One region of the Streptomyces sp. NPDC059224 genome, then DNA from elsewhere that is predicted to be linked to it. Evidence: riboswitches for the same ligand, from Rfam matches in the RefSeq annotation. Region 1 holds a riboswitch; each other region holds the start of a gene.
The links. A riboswitch is a leader RNA that binds a small molecule or an ion and turns the genes downstream of it on or off. The one in region 1 is predicted to bind cyclic di-AMP.
Positions count from the first base shown of each region.

Region 2: linked by a shared signal. The riboswitch ahead of ACFXI4_RS39635 (transglycosylase family protein) and the one ahead of ACFXI4_RS15580 (M23 family metallopeptidase) in region 1 are both predicted to bind cyclic di-AMP.
Region 3: linked by a shared signal. The riboswitch ahead of ACFXI4_RS09435 (C40 family peptidase) and the one ahead of ACFXI4_RS15580 (M23 family metallopeptidase) in region 1 are both predicted to bind cyclic di-AMP.
Region 4: linked by a shared signal. The riboswitch ahead of ACFXI4_RS21010 (M23 family metallopeptidase) and the one ahead of ACFXI4_RS15580 (M23 family metallopeptidase) in region 1 are both predicted to bind cyclic di-AMP.

Region 1 covers NZ_JBHZAN010000013.1:21,606-23,797, forward strand. Annotated here, with positions in the region: gene ACFXI4_RS15575 (aldo/keto reductase) at 1-234, opposite strand, end outside; gene ACFXI4_RS15580 (M23 family metallopeptidase) at 390-1,424, opposite strand; cyclic di-AMP (ydaO/yuaA leader) riboswitch at 1,432-1,592, opposite strand; gene ACFXI4_RS15585 (hypothetical protein) at 1,767-2,102, opposite strand.
Region 2 covers NZ_JBHZAN010000053.1:38,405-40,596, forward strand. Annotated here, with positions in the region: gene eno (phosphopyruvate hydratase) at 1-162, opposite strand, end outside; gene ACFXI4_RS39635 (transglycosylase family protein) at 552-1,223, opposite strand; cyclic di-AMP (ydaO/yuaA leader) riboswitch at 1,227-1,398, opposite strand; gene ACFXI4_RS39640 (transglycosylase family protein) at 1,607-2,192, opposite strand, start outside.
Region 3 covers NZ_JBHZAN010000007.1:113,924-116,115, reverse strand. Annotated here, with positions in the region: gene ACFXI4_RS09440 (DUF1996 domain-containing protein) at 1-479, opposite strand, end outside; cyclic di-AMP (ydaO/yuaA leader) riboswitch at 824-998, shown strand; gene ACFXI4_RS09435 (C40 family peptidase) at 1,007-2,192, shown strand, end outside.
Region 4 covers NZ_JBHZAN010000018.1:69,494-71,685, forward strand. Annotated here, with positions in the region: gene ACFXI4_RS21010 (M23 family metallopeptidase) at 154-909, opposite strand; cyclic di-AMP (ydaO/yuaA leader) riboswitch at 922-1,085, opposite strand; gene ACFXI4_RS21015 (M16 family metallopeptidase) at 1,278-2,192, opposite strand, start outside.

The DNA of each region.
Region 1 (2,192 bases):
GACGGTCTCGGACTCACCGCCGTGGTGGCCCTCGATCCAGGCCGAGTACGAGTCGGCGGTGTCCACGAAGTTGCCGCCCGCGGCCGTGTACGCGTCCAGGACGGCGAAGGAGGCTGCCTCGTCGGCGGTCCAGCCGAAGACGTTGCCGCCGAGGCAGAGCGGGAAGACCTCGAGGTCGGATGCGCCGAGCTTGCGGAGGGAGCGGGGAGCGGGAGAAACGGAAGAAGGGGTCATGCCTCAGTTCAACACCGGCTGCCCGCGGACCCATGGCGCCGCAACGCGAAGTTCTCGTAAAAGCGGAAGGCCCCCTCCGACTCCCGGACGCACCGGACCGGCGGCCCTGACGTCGGGGGGTCGTCATCAGGGCCGCCGGGGTTCAGTGGGCTCCGTCAGGGGGTGAGGCCCTTGCCGCGCAGCCACGTCATCGGGTCGATGCCGGTGGCCTGACCGCCGGGGTGGACCTCCAGGTGGAGGTGCGGGCCGGTGACGTTGCCGGTGGCGCCCACCCGGCCGATGACGTCTCCGGTGGCGACCTTCTGGCCGACCTTGACGCCGATCGAGGACTGGTGGCAGAACCACAGCTCGGTGCCGTCGTCGAGGGTGAGGATCGTGCGGTAGCCGTACGAGCCGGCCCAGCCGGCCTCCGTGACGGTGCCACTGTGCACGGCCTTGATCAGGGTGCCGGTGGGGGCGGCGAAGTCGAGACCGGTGTGGTAGCCGGAGGCCCACATGGAGCCGGCCTGCCCGAAGGTGCCGGTGATCGTGTAGGAGACGACCGGCAGCGTGTACTGCTTGGCCAGCGCGGCGAGCCGCTTCTGCTCGGCCTGCGCCTTCTCGGCGGCCTGCGCCTGCTCCTTGGCGTCGGCGGCCTTGGCGGCCGCCGCCTTCTCCGCCTTGGCCTCCGCGTCGGAGACCGCCTTGTCGGCGGCGGCCACGGCCTTGGCGGTGGCCTTGACGTCGATCTGGGTCTGCTGCTGCTCGGCCTGGGCGATGATCCGGCTGCGCAGCGCCTCACCGGCGTCGGAGGAGGAGTCCGCGTCGGTGGCGGTCGTCGTGGTGACGCTGCTGAGCGCGGTCTGGGTGGCCTGGTGGCCGCCGCCGTCGCCGAGCAGGGAGTCGACGGAGGACGGCAGGTCGGGCAGCGAGATGGAGACCGGCGGCTTGCCCGTGTTGGCACTGGCCATGCCGCCCGCGCCGACGGCAGCGATGACGCCGACGCCGAGGACCGTGGAGCTGCGGGCGAGACCGCCGCCGCGCTGCTTGGCGACCCGGTGCCGGCCACGAACCGGGGCGAGGGACTCCTCGGTGGGGTTCCACTCCTCCCAGGGACCCTCGTCGGTGCGGTGTCCGTCGTAGCCGTAGACGTCGGGCTGACGCTGGCTGGGCACGAACGGGGCTGTCGGAGCAGGCCGGTTGGACGCCACGCGGGCGCACTCCTTTCCTTCCGCTGCCTACCGGGTTAGCTGACGGGTTCGGAGCAGGAAGGTCTCCTACGCGCGTATACCGACCGATTGGTGCCCGGTGGTACTTGCGCGATTCACCCCATGGTGGTGGTTCCCCGGTTCCCTTGCGGGATTCGGCGCGTGCGCACGGAGCCGTCGCGGGTGACGGCTGGGACGACCGCGCTGCGTTATCGAACGTTAATAGACCCGGATGGCAGATTCCAAGCCGTTCTCCTTGATCATTACGCATTCGAAGCCTGGACTTACCTGCCATGACCAATCAAAAACGGTCGAGTTGACCATGCATTCCGCGCGACTCAGGAGTCACACGCGTTTTGATGGTGACTCAGATGGTGCGCGGAGGGCGGTCGGACGTGCACCGAGAGTGACGACCCCGGCGGGGACGGGTGCCCACGCCCCAGGGACCGCCGCACGGCGAGGCAGCGCCGTGCCGTCCGGCGGGCCGCCGCCGGTGCACCGGCGCACCTCGGCCGCGCGCCCGCCGCGGCCTCCTGCCGGTCGCCGGTCGCCGGTCGCCGGTCGCCGGTCGCCGAGGCGGACGATCCGGTTGATGCCGATGGCGAGGGCGGCGACGGTGAGCACGGTGACGATCCCGGTGGCGGCGCCGGTGTCCGGCAGGAGGCCGCGGCGGGCGCGCACGCCGCAGGTGGCGAGGAAACGTGGCGACGCCCGCGAGGAACGTGGTGCGCAGGGACGAGAGGGGTGCGGCGATCAGCGGGGCGGGCAGGA
Region 2 (2,192 bases), on a different contig from region 1:
ACGGAGCTCGATGGCCTCGAAGGCGCCGGTGGAGGCGCCGGAGGGAACGGCGGCACGACCCGTGCTGCCGTCGTCGAGGCCGACCTCGACCTCGACCGTGGGGTTGCCTCGGGAGTCCAGGATTTCCCGGGCTACGACGACGTCGATGGACGGCACGAGCATCTCCTTCTTGGGATGTGACGCTGGTTGTGCGGGCGCACGCGGGCCTGGTCGGCCCTTGCTCAGCCTTGCGACTAGAGCCTAACCGTCCCGGGCCCGTGAGCCAGCCGACCGACCGGCCCGTGGACACAGAGACGGTACTCATTGTTCATGCACGGAACAAAGGGGGGTCCGATGAAGAACGGAAGAAGAGCGGGTCAAGGAGAGGACCACCGCACGAGGACAAAGAGAAACCCCGCCCCGGCGCGTACGGGGGAAGACGCACCGGAGCGGGGAGCCGTGGGGGACGGGGGTGGCCCTCATGTGGTCCTCACCGCGGGGACCACGGTTGTGTGAGCGCTGTGGTTCGGCCGGGCGCCGCCTGTCACTTCGGGGTGCCCGCCTCCCGGGGCCTACTTGAGGTGCAGCTGCTGGCCCGGGTAGATGAAGTCGGCGTCGTCGACGATGTCCTTGTTCAGCTTGAACAGCGCCTGCCAGCCACCCTTGACCTTGTGCTTCTCGGCGATCGAGCTGAGCGTGTCGCCCTTGACGACCTTGTACTCGCCGTCGCCCTTCTTGACCTTCTTGCCGGTCGGGGTGGTGACCGTCTTCTTGGCGGCCGGACGCTCGGCGGAGCGGGAGGCGGCCTGGGTGTCGGTCGAGCGGGTGGCGGTGCCGCTGCTCGACGAGCTGGTGCTGCCGCCGGTGTGGGCGGCGCCGGACAGGCCCGTGCCGCAGACCGGCCAGGCACCCTTGCCCTGCGCGCCGAGAACCTTCTCGGCGATCTCGATCTGCTGCGCCTTGGTGGCCTGGTTGGCCTGCGCGGCGTACTGCGTGCCGCCGTACGCGGCCCAGGTGGAGGCGGAGAACTGCAGACCGCCGTAGTAGCCGTTGCCGGTGTTGATGGCCCAGTTGCCACCGGACTCGCACCGGGCGACGGCGTCCCACTCGGAGGCGGTGGCGGCCGAGGCGGTGCCGGTGGCCATCAGCGGAGCGGCGATGGCGACACCGGTGACGCCGGCGAGCGCGGCGACGCGGGCGGCCTTGGACGGACGACGGTGCTTGCCCTTGCCGGAAAACAGCATGGAGGATCCCCTCACCGACGCCTGCGAGGTGAGCTGTCGGGTTCGGGCCGAATGAGTTGCCCGGCCGCACACCTCACGGTGCGCGGCTTCACCCCGAGCCGGACACGGCAGCCTCAACCACCGGTCCCGGCACCTACCTTGGGTCCCCCGCTCCTGCCTACGGCGCTTGACGCGACGACTGTTCCCGGGTGGCCGCTGGCAGGACTCGGCGTTGCGGCGGCCGGGGCTCGTGGTGACGAGCGGCCTCGACCGTAAACAGGCGATCCGGCGAATATCAAAGATGATCAGGGCTTCTGAGACTCATCCCACACTTTCACCAAAGCGGACATTTGGCTTCGAAATAGGGCGGGCGGAAGCGTCAACTCCCGCCGGTTTCAATCCGTTTAGCTACTGAGTTTCAGGGTCTGACCGGGGGCGATGTGGTTCGGGTCGGTGCCGATGTCCGCCTTGTTGGCGGCGAAGAGCGCGCGCCATCCGCCGTCGAGGTCAAGGGAGTCGGCGATGGAGGCGAGCGTGTCGCCGTCCCGCACGGTGTAGGTGCCGGCACCCGGGGAGGCGTGACGTCCGGAAGACGTCGCACTCTGACCGTTTGTCACGCTTTCGTCCGCCGAGCCGCCGCGGTGCTTGCCGCTGCTGCTGACGGCTCCCGTGTCGACCAGATCCCAAGAGCTGCCCGTCTGCCACGAATTGTCCGAGTCGTCGGCTTCGGGCACCACGGGGTTCTCGCTCACCTCCGGGGTGCCGGAGCCTTTGGATCCCGACTTGTCCGTCTTCGTGGAGCCGGTGGAGGCGCCCTTGCCGGAGTCGCCCCTCCCACTCGGGGACGGGGTGGCCGAGTCCGGGTCCGTGGCGCCCGACGCGTCCGGCGAGGAGTCGGACGATCCGGTATCCGATGAACCAGATGAATCCGATGAACCAGATGAAGAGGACGAATCAGACAGCCCGGGGGACGAGTCGGAGGAGCCGGAC
Region 3 (2,192 bases), on a different contig from region 1:
CCGGCGCCGGCACCGGCGCTCGCGCTCTGACCCGGTGTGGCGCCGTCCTGCGGCGACGCCGACTGGCCGCCGCCCTGGTCCGAGGAGCGCAGGGTGCAGGGGGCGAGGTCGTCGAGGCCCTCGGGGCGGTCGCCCTCCCGGCCGATGGCGTCGGCGATGCGCTGGAGGGATTCGGACCGCTTCTCCTTCAGCGGACCCAGAATCGTCTGGTCGGCGAGAGAGGGGTTCTGCCGGATCGCCGCCGCCGACTCCTTGAGCTGCTGGTAGGCGGCCGCGATCTGCTGGTCCAGCTGCGCGAGTTCACCGTCGACGTCGGCCCGGGCCGCGTCGGGCACGTCCGTCAGACGGCTGCCGGCGTCGGGGCAGTAGACGGTCGGCGCGGACAGCACCTGGGCGGTCTGCCCGGCCTGCTGGTCCGAACCGCCTTCGGTGGCCGAGGCGTAGACGTTCACCGCGACCAGTGTTGCGCCGCCGAGCATGAGGGCGACCGCTGCGAAGGTCGCTCGTTGTGCGCCGGTCGGGCGTCTGCGCCTGTTGGGTCTCAAGGTCGTTCCCCTGCGTGTCGTGGTCGGGCCGGACATGGAAATCCCCCGCCCTGTACGCGGCCCGGCGCCGCCGTGTTCAACGGCCCCACGAATTCACGGCGATCTCATAGGAAGCAGCCGTCCGGTCGCCCACGACACCGCTCCGGCACCTCGAACGCTACGACGAACATCACAATTACGTATCGGACATTAGCCACTTCAACCTTCACACGAGTGACACAAGTTGGCTAAGTTGACGGGCAAGCCGCTCGGCTCCCCCCGGCGAATCCCGTCGGGCCGCGCGGCCTCCGCCCAATCCGGTGCCCAACGGGGCCTCCCGGAGCCGGGGACCCAACCGAACCACTGGGGTGAATCGGCCAACTGCCCTGAGGGGCGACGGCCGTAGGGCATGCCTTCCGGATCGACCCGCCCGAACCCGACAGCTAACCCGGTCGGCGGAGTACGGAAGGAGCACGACCCCCATGGCGCCCGAGAGCCGTGACGAGGTTCGACAGCGGATCGACAGCCTCTACGACCAGGCCGAGAACGCCACCGGGAACTACAACGCCACACGCGCGATGAACGGGGGCTCGCGGTCCCGCGGTGTCCCGCTGTTCAAGCGGCCCCGGCGTGACGACCCGGGCCTCGACAGCATCGCCCGCGAGTGGTTCGACGGAGCGCGCTCGCGGCTGGGGCCGAGTGTCCCGGCGGCGCTGCCCTCCGACCGGCAGCCCGCCCGTCCCGGCCCGCGACGCCCCGTCAGCGCCATGGCGGCCGACCTGCTCGGCCAGCTGGAGGGCACCGGCGCGGCCCGGCCCGAGCTGACCGCGGGGCCGTCCGCGAACAGCGACATCGAGGTCGTCCGCGAACCGGCGGGGCGCCCGCTGGAACTGACGGCCGGATCCCCCGCGGCACTGCCCCCGGGACCGTCCAGCTCGCCCAAGGCGCTGCCCGCCGCCGCGCCGCAGCGGGCCACGCCGGGCGCGTCCAAGACCAAGTACCAGCTGAAGATCGCCAAGGCGCGCGAGCTGCTGTCCCAGCGCACCGGACAGCGCGCGATCGCGGCGCCCGAACCGGCCGCTCCCGTCCCGGCACCGGCACCGGCACCGCAGGCGGCTCAGGCCCCCTGGCCGGCGCCCGAGGCCCAGGCCCCCGCGCAGCAGTGGTCGGCCCCCGCCGGCATGCCGGAGCGGTACGGCGACACCGGCTCCTCGCGGGCCCCGACCGTGACGGAGACGACGGGTGGCATCCCGGTGGTGTCCGCGACGGACACAGGCACCTTCCGGATCATGACCCCGGGCGCCGTCCAGTCCCGGTTCCCGGCGAACACGGACGGCTCCCGCGTGATGACCCCGGGCGCCACCGACGGCTTCCCGCCCGTGACGGGCGGGGAGACGGGTGCGATGCCGGCCGCGGGCGCGGGCGACACCGGCTCCTTCCGGGTCATGACGCCGGGCGCCACGGGCACGTTCCGGATGCCGGACGACACCGGCGGGTTTCCCTCCGTGCCCCCCGCGCACACGGACGCCTTCCAGGCCGCGTACCCCGCCGACACGGGCGCCTTCCAGACGCCTGCGCCCGTCCCGGGCCCGATGGACAACGGTTTCTTCCCGGGCGTCGCGCAGGACGCGGCCGCCGCCTACCTCAGCACGCCGGCGGCCACCGCGG
Region 4 (2,192 bases), on a different contig from region 1:
CTATTGCAATGAGCGGGAATTTCCGACGGCGGCCCTGAATCCATGCATATTTTTTGGACATCGGGTTCACGAAAACGACGAAAGCCCCGGCTCGGGAGCCGGGGCTTCGGCACACTCGCCGCGTGACGTCACACGGTCGTCGCCGCGTTCGGGTCAGACGTCGACACCGTGCTTGCGGAGGTAGGAGACCGGGTCGACGTCCGAGCCGTACTCCGGGGTCGTGCGGGCCTCGAAGTGGAGGTGCGGGCCGGTCACGTTGCCGGTCGCGCCGGAGAGGCCGATCCGCTCGCCCGGGGTGACCTTCTGCCCCACCGAGACTCCTATCGACGACAGGTGGCCGTACTGGGTGTACATGCCGTCGGCCATCTTGATGACGATCTGGTTGCCGTACGAGCCGCCCCATCCGGTGGAGACGACCGTGCCGGTACCGACCGCGTGCACCACCGTGCCGGTGGCGGCGTGGAAGTCGATGCCGGTGTGGGCGCCGGAGGACCACAGGGAGCCGCCGGTCCGGTAGCCGGTGGAGACGTACGAGTCGGAGATCGGCGCGACGAAGGCGTTGAGACGCTTGCGCTCGGCCTCCCGCGCGGCACGCACCTCGGCCTCGCGCTCCTTCTTGGCCTTGGCCGCCGCCTTCTTGCGCGCGGCCTCCTCGGCCGCCTTGCGCTCGGCGGCCGCCGTCTGCGCGGCGGCCTGGGCGTCGATCTGCTCGGCGACCGAGTCGCTGACCGTGATCACCGGAGTGAGGCCGGTCTGCTCGACCGAGTTCTCCGCGGCGAGCGCCGGGGCTGCCGAGACGGTGCCGATGACACCTGTGGTGGTGAGGGCCGCGATACCGGCGGCCTGCGCGGTGGTGCGCTTCACCCGGCCGGGACGACGGTGCTTCCCGGAGGCGCACATGAACGCCATGTAGAGGCTGGTCCTTTCCTTCCCTCTCGCCTACCGGGTTAGCTGACGGGTTCGGAGCAGGAAGGTCTCCTACGGGCGCCCTCGCGGCTCGCGCGGGCGTCCGATTCACCCCAGGGACTGCATGGGTCCCCGGCTCCCCTGGCTCGCGCCGTACGGGGACTCGGCGATGACTGTCCGGTGCCGCGGGCGCGGCTCGGTGCCTGGCGGACAGTCCGGAAGAACCTATGAGGGCGTCCTCGCAATCCTCAAACGGATCGCGGTTTTTGTCGCGCATCCCACAGGGCAGACAGGCAACCTCCGCCCCAATTCGGACATTTCAGAGCCCCGGTGACCCGAGGGTCACCAGGGCTCCGGGCGCACGCGTCCCGCTACTCCGCGGCGACGACCGTCACTTCGCCGATGCCGAGGGCCTCGACGGGCTCCTTGATCTGCGCCGCGTCGCCGACCAGGACCGTCACCAGGTGGTCGACCGGGAAGGCGCTCACGACCGCCGCGGTGGCCTCCACGGTGCCGGTGGCGGCCAGTTGCCGGTAGAGGGTGGCCTGGAAGTCGTCCGGCAGATGCTGCTCGACCTGGTCGGCCAGGGTGCCGGCGACGGCCGCCGCCGTCTCGTACTTGAGCGGCGCCACGCCGACCAGGTTCTGCACGGCGACGTCACGCTCGGCGTCCGTGAGGCCCCCGGAGGCGAGGGTGCGCAGCACCGTCCACAGGTCCTGGAGCGCCGGGCCGGTGTTCGGGGTGTCCACGGAGCCGCTGATGGCGAGCATCGAGGCGCCGCTGCCGTCGGGGGCGGAGCGCAGCACCTGCCCGAAGGCACGGACGCCGTAGGTGTAGCCCTTCTCCTCGCGCAGGACGCGGTCCAGGCGGGAGGTGAGGGTGCCGCCCAGGCAGTAGGTGCCGAGCACCTGGGCGGGCCAGACGCGGTCGTGCCGGTCGGCGCCGACGCGGCCGATGAGCAGCTGCGTCTGGACGGCCCCGGGGCGGTCCACGATGACGACACGGCCGGTGTCGTCCGCGGTGACCGGGGGCACCGGCCGGGGCTGGGCGGCCGTGCCGCGCCAGGCGCCCAGGGTCTCGCCGAGCAGTTCGTCCAGGTCGATGCCGGTCAGGTCGCCGACGACGACCGCGGTGGCGGTGGCGGGCCGCACATGCCGGTCGTAGAAGGCGCGTACGGCGGCCGCGTCGATCTTCTCGACGGTGTCCTCGGTGCCCTGGCGCGGCCGGGACATCCGCGCGGCCGACGGGAAGAGCTCCTTGTAGAGCTGCTTGGCGGCCCGGCGGCT